Regions from separate parts of the Clostridium sp. 001 genome, predicted to be linked through region 2. Evidence: riboswitches for the same ligand, from Rfam matches in the RefSeq annotation. Region 2 holds a riboswitch; the other holds the start of a gene.
The links. Region 2 has a riboswitch for cobalamin ahead of B5S50_RS01220 (DUF3467 domain-containing protein). Riboswitches for the same ligand answer to the same signal wherever they lie in the genome.

Region 1: linked by a shared signal. The riboswitch ahead of B5S50_RS05450 (cobyric acid synthase) and the one ahead of B5S50_RS01220 (DUF3467 domain-containing protein) in region 2 are both predicted to bind cobalamin.

Annotation. Positions count from the first base shown of each region.
Region 1 is NZ_CP020473.1:1,207,008-1,214,679, reverse strand. It holds gene B5S50_RS05470 (PLP-dependent aminotransferase family protein) at 1-1,365, shown strand, start outside; gene B5S50_RS05465 (NUDIX hydrolase) at 1,365-1,913, shown strand; gene B5S50_RS05460 (energy-coupling factor transporter transmembrane protein EcfT) at 2,013-2,819, shown strand; gene B5S50_RS05455 (energy-coupling factor ABC transporter ATP-binding protein) at 2,816-3,541, shown strand; cobalamin riboswitch at 3,653-3,826, shown strand; gene B5S50_RS05450 (cobyric acid synthase) at 4,002-5,519, shown strand; gene cbiB (adenosylcobinamide-phosphate synthase CbiB) at 5,570-6,523, shown strand; gene B5S50_RS05440 (histidinol-phosphate transaminase) at 6,557-7,666, shown strand.
Region 2 is NZ_CP020473.1:266,106-273,777, reverse strand. It holds gene B5S50_RS01235 (M14 family metallopeptidase) at 1-725, shown strand, start outside; gene B5S50_RS01230 (MATE family efflux transporter) at 755-2,167, shown strand; gene B5S50_RS01225 (4Fe-4S binding protein) at 2,889-3,272, shown strand; cobalamin riboswitch at 3,356-3,541, shown strand; gene B5S50_RS01220 (DUF3467 domain-containing protein) at 3,896-4,156, shown strand; cobalamin riboswitch at 4,334-4,520, shown strand; gene B5S50_RS01215 (hypothetical protein) at 4,847-5,671, shown strand; gene B5S50_RS01210 (Ig-like domain-containing protein) at 5,788-7,672, shown strand, end outside.

The DNA.
Region 1 (7,672 bases), 940 kb from region 2:
ATGCTTAGAAGCGGAGAAAAACTTCCTTCCACAAGAGAGATGGCTTCAATGCTAAAAATAAGCAGAAATAGCGTAATGTATGCTTATGAATTTTTGCAAGATGAAGGATTTGTATACATAAAAAAAGGAAGAGGTACCTTTGTATCGGATGTAAAAGTAGATTTTCAGGAAAAGTGGAGTATAGATTGGGAAGATAAAATAAATCAATATGGAAAACTTTCCGAAAGATTAGATATAATAAAACATGAAGCAAAATGGGAAAAAGGAATGATATCCTTTAAAAGTATAGCTCCTGATGAAAAACTTTTTAATGTAGATGAATTTAAAAAAGCTTTTTTAAATCGTATGTCTATAGAAGGAGAAAAAGTGTTGAATTATGGGTATGCTAAAGGTTATAGACCTCTTATTCAATATTTACTTAAATATATGGAAAGTAAAGGAGTTTGTACAAAGGAAAAGGATATACTTATAACAAATGGATTTACAGAAGGATTTGATTTGATATTATCTTGCCTTACGGACAGGGGAGATAATATACTGTGTGAAAATCCAACCCATAATACTGCAATTAAAATTATGAAATTACATGGACTCAATATAACTGGAGTGAAAGTTGAAAAAGATGGAGTATGTTTAAAGGATCTTAGTGAAGAGCTCGGTAAAAATAAATTTAAGATATCATATTTTATTCCATCCTATCAAAATCCTACAGGTATTGTCATGCCTCCTGAAAATAGGGTAAAATTGTATAATATACTTAAAAGTTATAATGTACCTATAATTGAAGATGGATTTAATGAAGAGCTTAGGTATTCAGGAACTCATGTATCACCTATAGCTGCTTTTAGCGGCAGTGGAAATAGTATCCTATATATAGGAAGCTTTTCAAAGGTATTATTCCCTGGAATAAGGATAGGATGGATACTCGCGGATAAAGTGCTTATAAACTATTTAGAGAGTTGTAAAAGGGCTAGGAATATTCACACTTCTTCTTTAGATCAGGCAATTTTTTATGATTACTTAAATCAGGGAAATTTTGAAAAGTACATAAAGAAAGCTCGAAGAGTATATAAGGAGAAATATGAATTTACCTTAAAGTGTGCAAGAGAGTATATTCCTTGCGAAGAGATATTGGGTGAGGGTGGTATGCATATATTTATAAAGCTAAAGAATATAAGCTCCAGAAAGCTTTTAGAAAGGTGCTGTAATAGAGGAGTAATATTTACTCCTGGTGATGTATTTTATGTAAATGATGAGGGATATGATACCTTTAGGCTTGGATTTTCAAGGGTCAGTGAAGAAGATATAAAAAAAGGAATTATGATAATAGGCCAGGAGGCTAAAAAAATAGGAGGATGGACTTGATGAAAAAAATATCGGAAAAAACACTGTATAAAGGAAAGTGGATTCAATTACAGGAAATAACTTATAAGGGAAAAAATAATGAGGACTTAAAGTGGGAAAGAATAAAGAGAACTAATACCACAAATACAGTAGTAATAATTAGCAAGCTTGTACCATCTAATAAGTATATATTTATCAAACAATACAGAGCTGCTATAGATAAATACGTTATTGGATTTCCAGCAGGTCTTGTGGAAGGGGATAATATAGGCGAAAATGCACTACGAGAATTGGAGGAGGAAACTGGATATAAGGGAGAAGTAAAGTCAATGAGCCCTTTGCTTTATTCAAATCCTGCACTTTTAACAGATAAAGTTACATTAGCAAGGGTTGATATATATGAAGATTTAATTGAAAATCAAATTCCTATACAGAAATTGGAGCCAGAGGAAGATATACAGGTAATTGCACTTCACAGAGAAGAACTTAAAGATTTTCTAATTAAAGAACAGGCAAGTGGAACTGCTATAGGAATGGGTGTATGGTATGTTTTTTATGGATTAAACTAACAAGAATGTTTTTGTATTTAGTTGAATAATAATTGTTAGTATGATATATTTTTAACAAGGAAGTAGGAAAATTAAAAAATTAGAATTGAAGGTGTATTTATGGAGGATTGGCTTTTTAAAAAAGATGAATACGTTCCCAAAGAAGATAAAGACAAATTTATAGATAAAAGTATATTTTCTATATTACATCTATTATCTCTTATTAAAAGGAACAATAAAGTAAATAATAGCTTTATGTACAATTTAAATCCTATGTTAAAACTTTCCTTTACTATCCTAAATATATTATTTTTATCATTGTCTAAAAATTTTACCTATATAATGCTTGTAGATGTTTATTTTCTACTAATTCTAAGTTTTTTAGATGTTCAAGATATAAAAAGAATACTGCTTTTAAGTATTTCTATTCCATTTTTTACATTTATAATGCTCATACCTTCCATACTTATGGGGAATATTAGAAATAGTGAAATGCTTTTACTAAAAGTAGCTGGTACTATAATTTCAATAAATGTTTTATCTTACACAACTAAATGGCATGATATAACTAAGGCACTAAAAATGTTTTTTATACCAGACATATTTATTTTGGTATTTGACATAACTTTAAAATATATTTATATATTAGGTGAATTTTCTTTGGACATGTTTTATGCACTAAAGCTTAGATCTATAGGAAGAAATAGTAAAAAATATTCTTCTATTTCAAAGATAATTGGCAGTTTATTTTTAAAATCAAAAGAAATGGGAGATGAAATGTATTGCGCTATGGAATGCAGGGGATTTACAGGAGAGTATGTGTCTCACAAAAAATTTAAATTTAAGTTTTTTGATCTAATATATTTAATAGTTAATGTATTTATCATAACTATGTATTTTTACATATCTAGGGTGGGATTAAGATGATAAAAATTGAGGACGCTTTTTTTAAATATAAAAATAATGAAGTATTAAAAGATATAAATGTAACTATAGAACAAGGAGAATCCATAGCACTTATAGGTGCAAATGGAAGCGGTAAATCTACCTTCTTAAAATTATTAAATGGAGTGGTATTTCCCACAAAAGGAAATTACTATTTTGGTGATGTGAAAATATGCAAAAATGAATTGGAAAGAGGTAATTTCTCAAAGAAGTTCCATAAAAAAGTAGGATTTGTATTCCAAAACTCCGACGCACAACTTTTTTGCTCTAGTGTATACGAGGAAGTTGCTTTTGGACCAAGGCAAATGGGAATGGATGAAGATGAAGTAAATAAAAGGGTAAATGACTGTCTAGAACTTTTAAATGTGAAAGATTTAGAAAACAGGGAGCCCTATAACATAAGTGGGGGAGAAAAAAAGAGAGTGGCTATAGCTGCTGTACTTGCTCTCAATCCTGAAGTTCTGGTTTTAGATGAACCTATGAGTGGAATAGACCCTAAGGGAAAGAAATTCTTAAATGATCTTTTTATCAAATTAAATAAAGCAGGGAAAACTATAATATGTTCAACACATGATTTTGAATATGTTAATGGACTTTTTAAACGAGTTCTTGTATTTTCTGAAGATCATCATATAATAAGGGATGACTCTTACAACAAAGTAATGGAAGATACTGAATTTTTAGTAAAATATAATATCAAATAATGCTATTAACTGTAATACTTTAGAATTACATGAAATTTTTATTTGTTTTATGTAATATATTGGACATTTCAAGTTGACATAAAACTCTAATTATAATAAACTTAGAGTATAAATTAAATAGAAGACTCAGGTGCCTTTATAGGTGAAAAGGGAATGCGGTTAAACTCCGCAGCAGCCCCCGCTACTGTATTTGATGATGAACTTTAGTTACCACTCTTAAAAGAGGAAGGTTAAAGTAAATATGAATCATAAGCCAGGAGACCTGCCTGATTGTTATTATATGCTTTCGGAGGGAGAGAAACTTTTAGTGTGTTTAACCTCAGCTTAAGTTGAGGTTTTTATGTTAAAGGCAGTTAGCTTTCTAAAGCTTACTGCCTTTTGGTTTTAATATAGATATGTGTGTATTAATTAAAAGTAAACTTTTTATTATATTTAGGAAGTTTTGGGAGGAGTAATTGTTATGGCAAAAATTATGATTCAGGGAACTGGTTCTTCTGTAGGAAAAAGTATAATTGTTTCAGCCCTTTGTAGAATATTTAAACAAGATGGTTATTCAGTGTGTCCTTTTAAATCTCAAAATATGTCATTGAATTCCTATATAACATTAGATGGCAAAGAAATGGGACGGGCTCAGGTACTTCAGGCTTATGCAGCTGGATTGCAGCCGGAAGCATATATGAACCCTATATTGTTAAAACCAACTTCAGATAAGAAATGCCAAATCATAGTTAACGGAAAAGTGTATGGCAACAGCACTGCTATGCAATATCATAATATGAAGCTGGAATTTAGGGATATGCTTAAAGAACACTTTGAAAAGATGGAGAAGAAATTTGACATAATAGTAATGGAAGGGGCAGGAAGTCCTGCAGAAATAAATTTAAGAGATAGAGACATTGTGAATATGGGTATGGCAGAATCAGTAGATGCACCAGTACTTTTAGCAGGAGACATAGACAAAGGAGGAGTATTTGCATCCATTGCAGGAACAATGTTGCTTTTTACAGAGGATGAGAAAAAAAGAGTAAAGGGTACTATAATAAATAAATTTAGAGGAGACAAAGATATACTGGAGCCTGGCCTTAAGATGCTTGAGGATATAGTAAAGGTACCTTGCCTTGGCGTCATACCTCATTTTAGATTGGCCCTTGAGGATGAAGATGGAGCTGTAGAATTCAATAAAAAGGTTACAGCACCTATTGACATAGCTGTAATAAAGCTGCCTCATATATCTAATTTTACAGATTTAGATGCACTTAAAAGTGAAGAAGACGTTTCCGTAAGATTTATAACATCTGTAGAAGAGTTTGGGAATCCGGATTTAGTCATTATTCCAGGAAGTAAAAATACTATAGAAGATTTACTTAAAATTAGGCAGTGCGGCCTTGAAGACCGTATAAAAGAATATAGTAAAACTGGACTTGTCATAGGACTGTGCGGTGGATATCAAATGCTTGGTAAAGTCATAGAAGATCCTTATGGAGTGGAGACAGATGTAGGAAAAGTAGAAGGTATAGGACTTTTGGACATAGAAACTATATTTGAAAAAGAAAAAGTTACAACTAGAGTAAATGCAAAAAGCGAAATTGACTTCCCAATGAAAAAGGACGGCGAATCCTTAACTAATAGAAAATTGGATGTATACGGATATGAAATACATATGGGAATATGCAAATATGGAAAAGATGCAAGACCATTATTTAATATAACTGATAAAAATGGTAAAAAGGTTGACACAGAAGATGGTGCCATAAATATGTCAGGAAATGTAATTGGATCTTATATACATGGAGTTTTTGATGGAATTGACTTTAGAGAATTCATTGTGAATAAAATAAGGGAAAATAAAGGATTAGGGTATAAAAAATCAAAAGCATATGAAAATCTCAGAGAAGGAGAATTGGATAAGTTAGCAAGCATAGTGCGAAAGAATTTAGATATAGATAAGATATATAGTATTATGGGCATTAAAAGATAATAATTAATATTAGAAAAGAGGGGTTAAATTTGTCCAGTTCTTTTGTATTTATGAATTTAATAGATATTGTGATAGCAGTTGTAATTGATTGGATAATTGGAGATCCCTATTGGTTTCCCCATCCCGTTATATATATAGGAAAACTTATATCTTATTTAGATAAAAAGGGAAGAAAGCTTTGTAAAAAAAATGAGAGCTTAAAGGCCTTTGGTGGTTTGATAGTATTTCTAGTAGCAATGGTTAGTTTTATTGTGCCTTTTGCAGTGCTGATGCTTTTAAGAAAAAATGTTATTTTATATAACATATTAAATACATTTATTATTTGGACAACTATTTCTGCTAAATGCCTTGCTGTAGAGGCGAAAAAAGTATCCTATGCCCTTAAAAAAGAAGATATTGAAGATGCAAGGACCAAGCTTTCTTATATAGTTGGAAGAGATACATCCTCTTTAAGCAGTCAGGAAATAATAAGGGCAGATGTGGAAACTGTGGCGGAAAATACTTCCGATGGAGTAATAGCACCACTTATATATGCAGCTATTTTTGGAGCACCACTTGCTATGCTTTATAAGGGGATAAATACCATGGATTCCATGCTTGGATATATGAATGAAAAGTATAGGTACATAGGATTTTTCCCTGCAAAGGTAGATGACGTATTTAACTTTATACCTTCTAGAATTACAGGGGTACTTATGTGTATATCAGCTTTTGTAGTAAAAGGAAATCCTTTTAAGTCTTTTAAAATAATGATAAGGGACAGGAAAAATCACAAGAGTCCTAACTGTGCCTATCCTGAGGCAGCAGCAGCTGGGGCTATGAGAATACAGCTTGGTGGCACAAATGTTTATTTTGGCCAAGTAGTATATAAACCTACTATAGGGGATAAACTTATGGAACTAAGTTTTAAACATATAGGACAGTGCATAATAATTATGTATTTTACTGAAATACTTTTTATGATTTTATGTGGAATAGTTATAATTGGATTACCCAGAGCGTAATTTAGAAAATTAATGATATAGGGATGTGTTATTATGGAACATGGTGGAGATATATATACAGAGGGACTTTTAAAGGGAAGAAAGCTTTTGGATTTCAGTTCAAATATAAATCCACTAGGAGTACCTTTAAGTTTCAAAGAAAATATAGAGAAAGCATTAAAAGATGTAGAAAAATATCCTGATGTGGAGTATAGACAACTTAAAAATTCAATAAAAGAGTACATAAATTTCTCGTTAAGTTATTTTTATATTGAAGAAGAAAAAATATCAAGCAGCATGGAAGATACAAACATTGTATTAGGCAATGGAGCTGCAGAAATAATAGATCTTGTAATAAGTTCTTTTAAAAGCATCTGCATTGTAGTACCTTCTTTTATAGAATATGAAAAAAATGCAGCAAAATGGAACTGCCAAATAATACATTCACATTTAAAAGAGAATATGGAGTATGATTATAAAGATATCAGACAAAAAATCACAAAGTCAGAAGCATTAATTATAGGTAATCCCAATAACCCAAATGGCGGCGTAATAGATAAAGAGAAGTTTAAAGAAATACTTGATTACTGTGAGGAAAATCATAAAACAATAATTATAGATGAAGCTTTTGTGGAGTTTACAGGAAAAAGAGGATGTTCTTTTTTAAGGGAAGTTCAGAAATATAAATGTGTATTTTTAATCAGAGCTCTTACTAAATTTTTTGCACTTCCGGGAATAAGAATGGGATATGGTCTTTGTAAAAATAAAAATTTAATAAAAAGTATAAAATCCAAACAAAATCCATGGAACATAAACTCTTTTGCGGAAATAGCAGCTGAGAATGTTTTTAAAGATAAGAAATACATAGAAGACTCCATTTGCTGGATAGAAAAAGAAAGAAAATTTATGATAGATGAGTTAAAAGAAATCCCTTTGTTTGAAAAAGTGTATGATAGCTACAGCAATTTTGTATTATGCAAAATGAAATATGAAGATTGTGAGAAGCTATATGATAGATGTTTAAAGGAAGATATTCTCATAAGAAGATGCAGTAATTTTAAGGAACTTGATAGTAAATTTATAAGATTAGCAGTAAAAGATAGGCGGAGAAATGAAAGAATACTACAGGTGTTAAAAAAAATAAGTAAAGATGTAACTACTTAAGTTTTA
Region 2 (7,672 bases):
AACATCGGACTATGAGTATGGTATATGAGGATGGTAAAAATTTAAATAGAGAGTTTCCTGGAAATGCACAGGGAACAACTGCAGATAGAATCTGTCATACGGTTGTAACAGAATTTCAAAAAAATGCAGATTATTATATTGATCTTCACTGTGGAGATGGGTATGAAGAGCTAACACCCTATGTATATTGTGTAGGAGTGGCTGTTCCAGAAGTCGTTAAAGCAGCAAAAGGTATGGCTGAAGTGATAAATGTTCCTTATTTGGTGCAGTCTCCTTGTGGCAGTGGAGGTTCTTATAATTATGCTGGTTCCTGTGGAATTCCTAGTATTTTGATTGAGAGAGGTTGTATGGGACGGTGGTCGAAAGAAGAAGTGGAATTGGGAAAAAAAGATGTTAGAAATGTGCTGCGATACTTAAAAGTCTTACAGGGGGAGGTTTCTAAAAGAACTTATCATCCTGTTGATGTGGGAAATGTGATCTGCAAAAATGCTGAACACACAGGCTGCTGGTATCCAACGAAAAAAGCAGGTGCTAATTTTAGAAAAGGGGAAATATTAGGTTACATTAAAGATTATTTTGGCAATGTTTTGGAAACCTGCACTGCTGAAATGGACGGAATATTACTTTATCAGGTGGCTAGTTTATGTATCATTAAAGGGGATTCCATGGTGGCCTATGGAGAAAATCCAAATCACAAAGAAGGGGCAAAAGGAACGGATGGTTAAGAAATTAGCTAGATCATTGGTTGAATATAATGAATAATTTGAAAAAGAGTATTAATTTAACAGACGGCATTATATGGAAACAGATACTACTTTTTGCACTGCCGCTTTTGGGATCCAACTTGATTCAACAATTATATAATACAGTTGATTTGATTTTTGTTGGGAATTATCTTGGCAAAGAAGCTGCAGCAGCAGTTGGAGCTAGTTCCTTGATTGTCACCTGCTTGGTAGGATTTTTTACAGGAATGTCAATAGGAGCAAGTGTTGTTATTGCTAATATTGTTGGATCGAGGAAAAAAGAGAAATTAAAAGATGCAATACATACGGCAATAGGATTGAGTTTTCTCGGAGGAATAGTGCTTTTTATTATTGGCTATATAGGTGCACCATATTTTTTAAAGTGGATGAATGTTCCAGGGGAAATATTGAAATCGGCTGTTTCCTATATAAGAATTTATTTTTTAAGCCTCATTTCAATTATTACCTATAACATGGGCTCCGGTATTATACGAGCCATGGGTAATTCCAAAACACCAATGTATATACAACTTTTTGGTGGGATTGTTCATGTATTAATGGATGCATTGTTTATAGCTATTTTTCAAAATGGTGTTAATGGGGTTGCATGGGCAACGCTTTTATCGCAGACTGTAACTGCTGTATTGATATTATATTATTTGACACATTTAGAGGGCGAATATAGATTACAATTTAGAAAAATACGAATACATAAAGAAATACTGTTACCTATTCTTAAAATTGGAATACCGTCAGGGTTTCAAAGTATTGTAATAACATTGTCCAATGTTTTGGCACAATATCATATTAATAGCCTTGGTGTAAATGCAATTGTTGCATTTACTGCATATTTTAAAGTGGAATTACCTGTTTATCTTCCAATTGTAGCTTTTGGACAAGCAATTACAACGTTTTCCGGGCAGAATGTGGGTGCAGGAAATATTGAAAGGGTAAAAAAGGGAGCCAAGGTATGTATACTAATGGGAATAGGGGTAACCATAGTATCAAGTACGCTTTTGTTGATATTTGGACGCCAAGCTTTTGGAATATTTAATCATGATAGTATGGTAATTGATTATGGAATTCGAATAATAAGTACGTCATTTCCATTTTATTGGATTTATGTTATTTTGGAAGTATTGGGCGATACTATAAGAGGCGCAGGAAAAGCGACTCCACCAATGGCAATTATATTATCTAATATATGCGTACTTAGAATTGTATTGCTCTTTACTATAATGCATTTCTATCATGATGTTCGGGGAGTAGCAATTACATATCCCATAACCTGGGCTACAACAGCACTTTGTATGGCTTTCTATTATCTAAAAGGTAATTGGGCGAAGAAGTTAGGCACTTCCCCCACTTTAGTAGAAGATGGGGGTGTTAGCAATGGTAACGATCGGATAAAAATATTTAAATAGATGAATCTATCAGTATCAAAATAAAACTAAATTAAAGTAATTTATCAATATGGTACGAGAAAAATATTCAAAATGATAAACAGAGTTCTTGGTTTCAGGTGGAGTTTTTTTCTCCTACTGAAACTTATTAACAGGATTCTTAGTGCTTTAGCACTTAGAAGGCGTTATCCTTTAGGGGAAATAGTTATCTAGGGGTGTAGCAGCCGTTATGCACAGCATAAGAACTCTAAATCGCTGAAGCTCAAGAGTTCTAATATCCCCCACTTTATAAGAAGATGGGGGTACTACGGTTGTAGGCATCGGATAAAATTTATAATTTTAAGTAGGAATATTGCAAGATGAAGAATTGGCATATAAATTGCTTCTTAAATTAATATAGTTTTGAAATAAATTTAATTATTTAAACCCTAAACTCTAAAATAAAAAGTATTTAACAGCAGTCCCTCCTGCACTTAAGTACTTTTTACTTTATTTTGACAATCTTATTGTACATTTATTTTATCTGATGGCTACCTACTGTAACACTCCCACGCACACAGCGAAAGCGACTATCACCAAATCAAAGATTTGGGATATCTGCTTTTCCCACTAAGTAAGATTCGTTGATATAAACCAAAATAATAGGCATAAAATTTGCGGTATTGATATATACCTTATATATTTGTATAATTAAGATATATGTACAAAGTATATATAAATAATGTTTAAAGGGGAATGTATTATGAAAAAATTAGTTGTTAAAGATAAGTCTTTATGTATGTCTTGTTTAAGTTGTGAAATGGCTTGTTCCGAGGCATTTTACAAAACCTACGGCAATTCTTGTATTAAGATTGATGAAGGAAAAGATGGATCTGTAGATTTAAAAGTATGCAATCAATGTGGAGTGTGTGCTAAAAAATGTCCTGAAGAGGCAATTAAACAAAATGCTAAGGGAATATATATGATAGATAAAAAAGCTTGTACTGGCTGTGGTACATGTGTAGAAGCCTGTCCAAAAGGTATTATTGTAAAAGTAGAAGACAAGCCTAATCCAAGTAAGTGTATGGCATGTGGTATTTGTGTTAAAGCTTGTCCTATGGGAGTACTTGAAATTCAAGAAGATTAAAATGTTTAATAATGGATTTATTGAGAAAATAATGTTGACTTTTCAAAATTTTTGCCCTAAACTTAATATAAAGGTAATAAAATTTAATATTTTTACTATTAGGTGCTGTCAAATTGATAGTTAAAAGGGAAAGTGTAAAAAACACTGCAGCCCACCGTTACTGTATGGAGGATGAAACCCTAGTTATGTCACTGGATTTTTATATCTGGGAAGACAGGGAAGTAAGATGAATCTGAGCCAGGAAACCTGCCTGATATGTCGGTGATGCTTTCGGAGGGGAAGACAATGCTATGTTTATTGAAAAAGTAAACGGTTATATTAACATGAAAGAACAGAGATGTTTTTTAGTTATTAACCATTATGGGAAATTATGTTATATAGAGACCTTCGAAGGGAGAGGGTCTCTTTTTATTTTACAGGAATTTATCTGATGACAAGAACGCTGTTTATGGACAATCAAGTAAGTCATCAGATTTGTTCTTACTTTAGAATAACCCCTCCGTCATCAATGAAAGAACTAAATGCAGTAGATTAGACAGGCGAGTACAAAAAGGAAGGTGATTAGATAGAGTGAATTGTAAAAATAAGTTGAATAAAAAATATGAAAGGTAAGGGTGAATCCTATGGATGAAAATGTAAAATTGGAAGAGGAAAAGGAACTATATTCAAATAGATTAGAGCTTTCTGGAAGTGTATATGATTTTCAGTTAGATTTTATGAAGGTGTATAAAAAAGATGTAAAAGATAGTGTGAAGATATTTATGAGTCCGCAGCAGGCAAAAAGTGTTTGTATGATGCTTACGAAATCAGTAGAAAAGTATGAGGATACTTTTGGAGAAATTAATATAAATCCTAAAACTAACGCTGAGTTAAATAAGCAATAGACATTTTAACAGTATTTAGGATAAACTTTAGCATTAAAATTTATCTGATGTCAAGAACTCTGTTTATAGAAAATTGTGTTGTATTATTGAAATTTACACTAATTTAATAAAGTTTTTATAAATTATTGACAAATAAGTGGAGTTGGTGTACTGTAAAGGTAATGACAATTGTAAAATAAATGATAATTTTGAATAGGTTTCTTTTTTAGGAATTAATAGGGAAAGTGGTGAAAAACCACTGCAGCCCCCGCTGCTGTAAGGAAGATGAAATTCACAGAATGCCACTGAAGATATAATCTTTGGGAAGGTGTGAAAAGTAAGATGATACCAAGCCAGTAGACCTGCCTGTTACAAACATATATGGTTCTTTCGGTGGGAAAGGTAAGTATTCAATGCCAGTAACATCTGTTTACATTAAATATTTATAAATTCATGTCGTATACTGGAGACCTTCGAAAGAAAGAGGGTCTCTTTTTATCTTTTATTTACACAAATATATATTTATTTACGTTAATCTAATCTCACCTGAATTACCACCTGGTTTATTTTTCACAAAGGTTAAAAATATGATTGCTATTATATTTAACTTTCTAGGAGGTGATCGATATAAAAGTGTAAAAATTTTATCATTGTCTTTTAAATTTGGACAAGCAACAATTAAAAATTTAAAAATTTGGAGGAGTGTATAAAATGATTAGAAGATTAAAAAACAAATTATTTGCGACACTATGTATAACAACATTAACTTTGGGAGTTGTAGCTGCACCGTCAGCTTTTAATAGTGTAAAAGCTGATGCTGCTCCAACAAAGACTGTCTATGTGGATGTTGAGAAAAATGTTTTAGGAGAAGCACCTATTTTACAGCCAGTAAAAGTTACACTCAGTGATACGAATACCATTGCTGATGCTACAAAGCAGGCTGTAGGTGATGGAAATGTAAATATAGTTTCAAGCAAATATGGTAGCTATGTAACAGGTTTTAAGGATACTACAGATAATCAATCGGCATTTACTAATAATTATCTGACTGATTTTAAGACAGAACTTAAAACTGTAACTAAAGGTATTGTCTTCAGGACAAATATACCAAATCAGCCTATTGTTACCGATGCAAATTATTTAAGTGAAAAAGAATGTGATGGAATTTCAGGCTGGATGTTTACAGTTAATAATGTAGATCATGCTAACTCAACTTATTATGATGGAAGTACAACATTAGCTAATGTACCGGATGGTGCTGCAATACGCTGGGAATTTTCAGCAGCAGCAGGATGCGATTTAGGATTAGCAGGATATTTACCAGATGGAACACTTAACCAACAATATGGAACTTACAATTGGAATACAACTGCAACTCCTGCATTCTTTAGTGGAAGAGCAGATAAAACAAATCTTATAGCAAAAATGGCAAATCATGTAAATAAAACAGACACAGCTTATACCAATGCATTAACTCAATTGGAGACATTACAAGCTACACAAGACGCTGTTAATGCTGCAGCTAGTGCTTTATAATAAAAGCAGATTTTCCCTAATTGATTAAGCAAATGTTTTAGATTGATACCGGGTTAAGATGTATTTTTAACCCGGTATTTATTACATAGTTTTAGAAAAATTAGAAAGGAGACAAAATGAAAAAGGTATGGAAAAAGATTAGTCTTGCTTTGATGCTTATATTTACGTTGATGACATTTGCACCATATACGGTTGCGGCAGATGCTTCACCATTGGCATCAACGCCGTCTTTAACTCAGGATGAAGATGGAAATTACACTGTAAGTTCAGTAGATGACTTGAACAAACTCAGGGGAGATATCGATAATGGCATAGACTATTCAGGTAAAAAAGTTGTTTTGACACAGGATATTGATATAAGTAAATCAAATGTTCCTTTAAAATCGCTTACCTCTCACAATAAAAATTTTGATGGTACTTTTGATGGAAAGTTTCATACTATAAGTGGTTATACAGATGCAGCTTCAGGGTTGTTTGGAATTGTATGGAAAGATGGAATTGTGGAGAATGTTAAGGTTGATGCTAATGTAGACATAAAAGATACAAGTAAAATAATTTTAGATGATAACGATGATGTATTTTATGGAGTAATTGCAAATGAATGTTGTGGAACAATTACCCACTGCTGCAGCACAGGAACTATTGAAGTTGATGCTGGTAGATTTTCAACTTTAGCAGGGATAGTTGGTAATAGTGGATGTTTTGATGATAACTGGAATCTAATAAATGGATATACAGATAACTGCTGTAGTAATGTTACTTTTGATACTAAGTCTTTATTTTCACGAAATATTGCAGGAATTTGTGTTGAGCCTGGCTCAGAAATCAAAAATTGTTATTTTTATGGTAAATTTTTAGAAAATGAAAAAAAAGTATCTCGTGAACCAATTTATGCAAGTGGCAAAATTAAAACAGCGACATGTGCATATGACAGTGATGTACTGGGATTTTCAAGTACTTCTTTTATGGGAAATCCTGTAGGATATACTACAGCACAGATGAAAGATAAAGACAGCTATACTAAGCTTGGATTTGAGTTTAACAAGACCTGGAAGATAGATCCTTATGTAAATGATGGCTACCCTTACCTAAATTCTGATAGTTCAACTAAGATAGCAACAAAGGTAGTAGTAGATGTGCAGACAACAGCCCCAAACAGAATATTTGTACCTGGAACTGAACCTTTTAAAACTACAGATGACTGCCTTAAAACGACAGCGACTTTTAAGGTGGTTCCAGAATCTGATAAAGATGCCGATTTAATAAGCAAGTATAATGTTACTGCAGCCTACAGTGGAGATGTATTTTTTAATGCACCAACTATAGGAAATGTACCACTAACAATTGATTCTAGCAAACTAAAAATAAACTATGATCAAAATGAAGATTACCAGTTTGTACTTGGTAAAGTACTTCCCTCAACTGCTAAACTCCTTGACAATGGTGCGGTAGCACCTACACAGGATGAAGAAAAGCAGCAGATTGAAGATGCAAAAGAAGTAGAAAATATAATTTACAGCAAAGTAGGTGTTGGACAGGAAAAAACTGTGCCCGTATTTCAGTGGGAGGGAGATAAAGCTGATGCTCCGGGAAAGGCAGGTACTATTGTACTAAATGATGATGATTGGAATGTATTTTCATCAGCCCGATCTGGATACACAGGTATAAGAAGTGGTTACTATGACGATTGGTTTAAGGGCATACAGGGTGAACTTCAGAGGATGAAAGATGCAAAAATTGGAGATCAAGATGTAAAGATGACAGAATGGGAAAAATTAGTTCTGGCAATTACATCTATAGGATATGACCCCAGGGATATAAAAGCTTATGATTTAATAGATATAATTTCAAATAAAAATTATTTACATTCAGCAGGCCTGATGTTTTCAGAAGCATATGCAGATTATGCATTAACTTCTTATAATTATATTGATCATGTGCTAAATGATGGAAACCATATTGACAGAAATTATATGGAAGAAAGTACACATGATGGTGCTA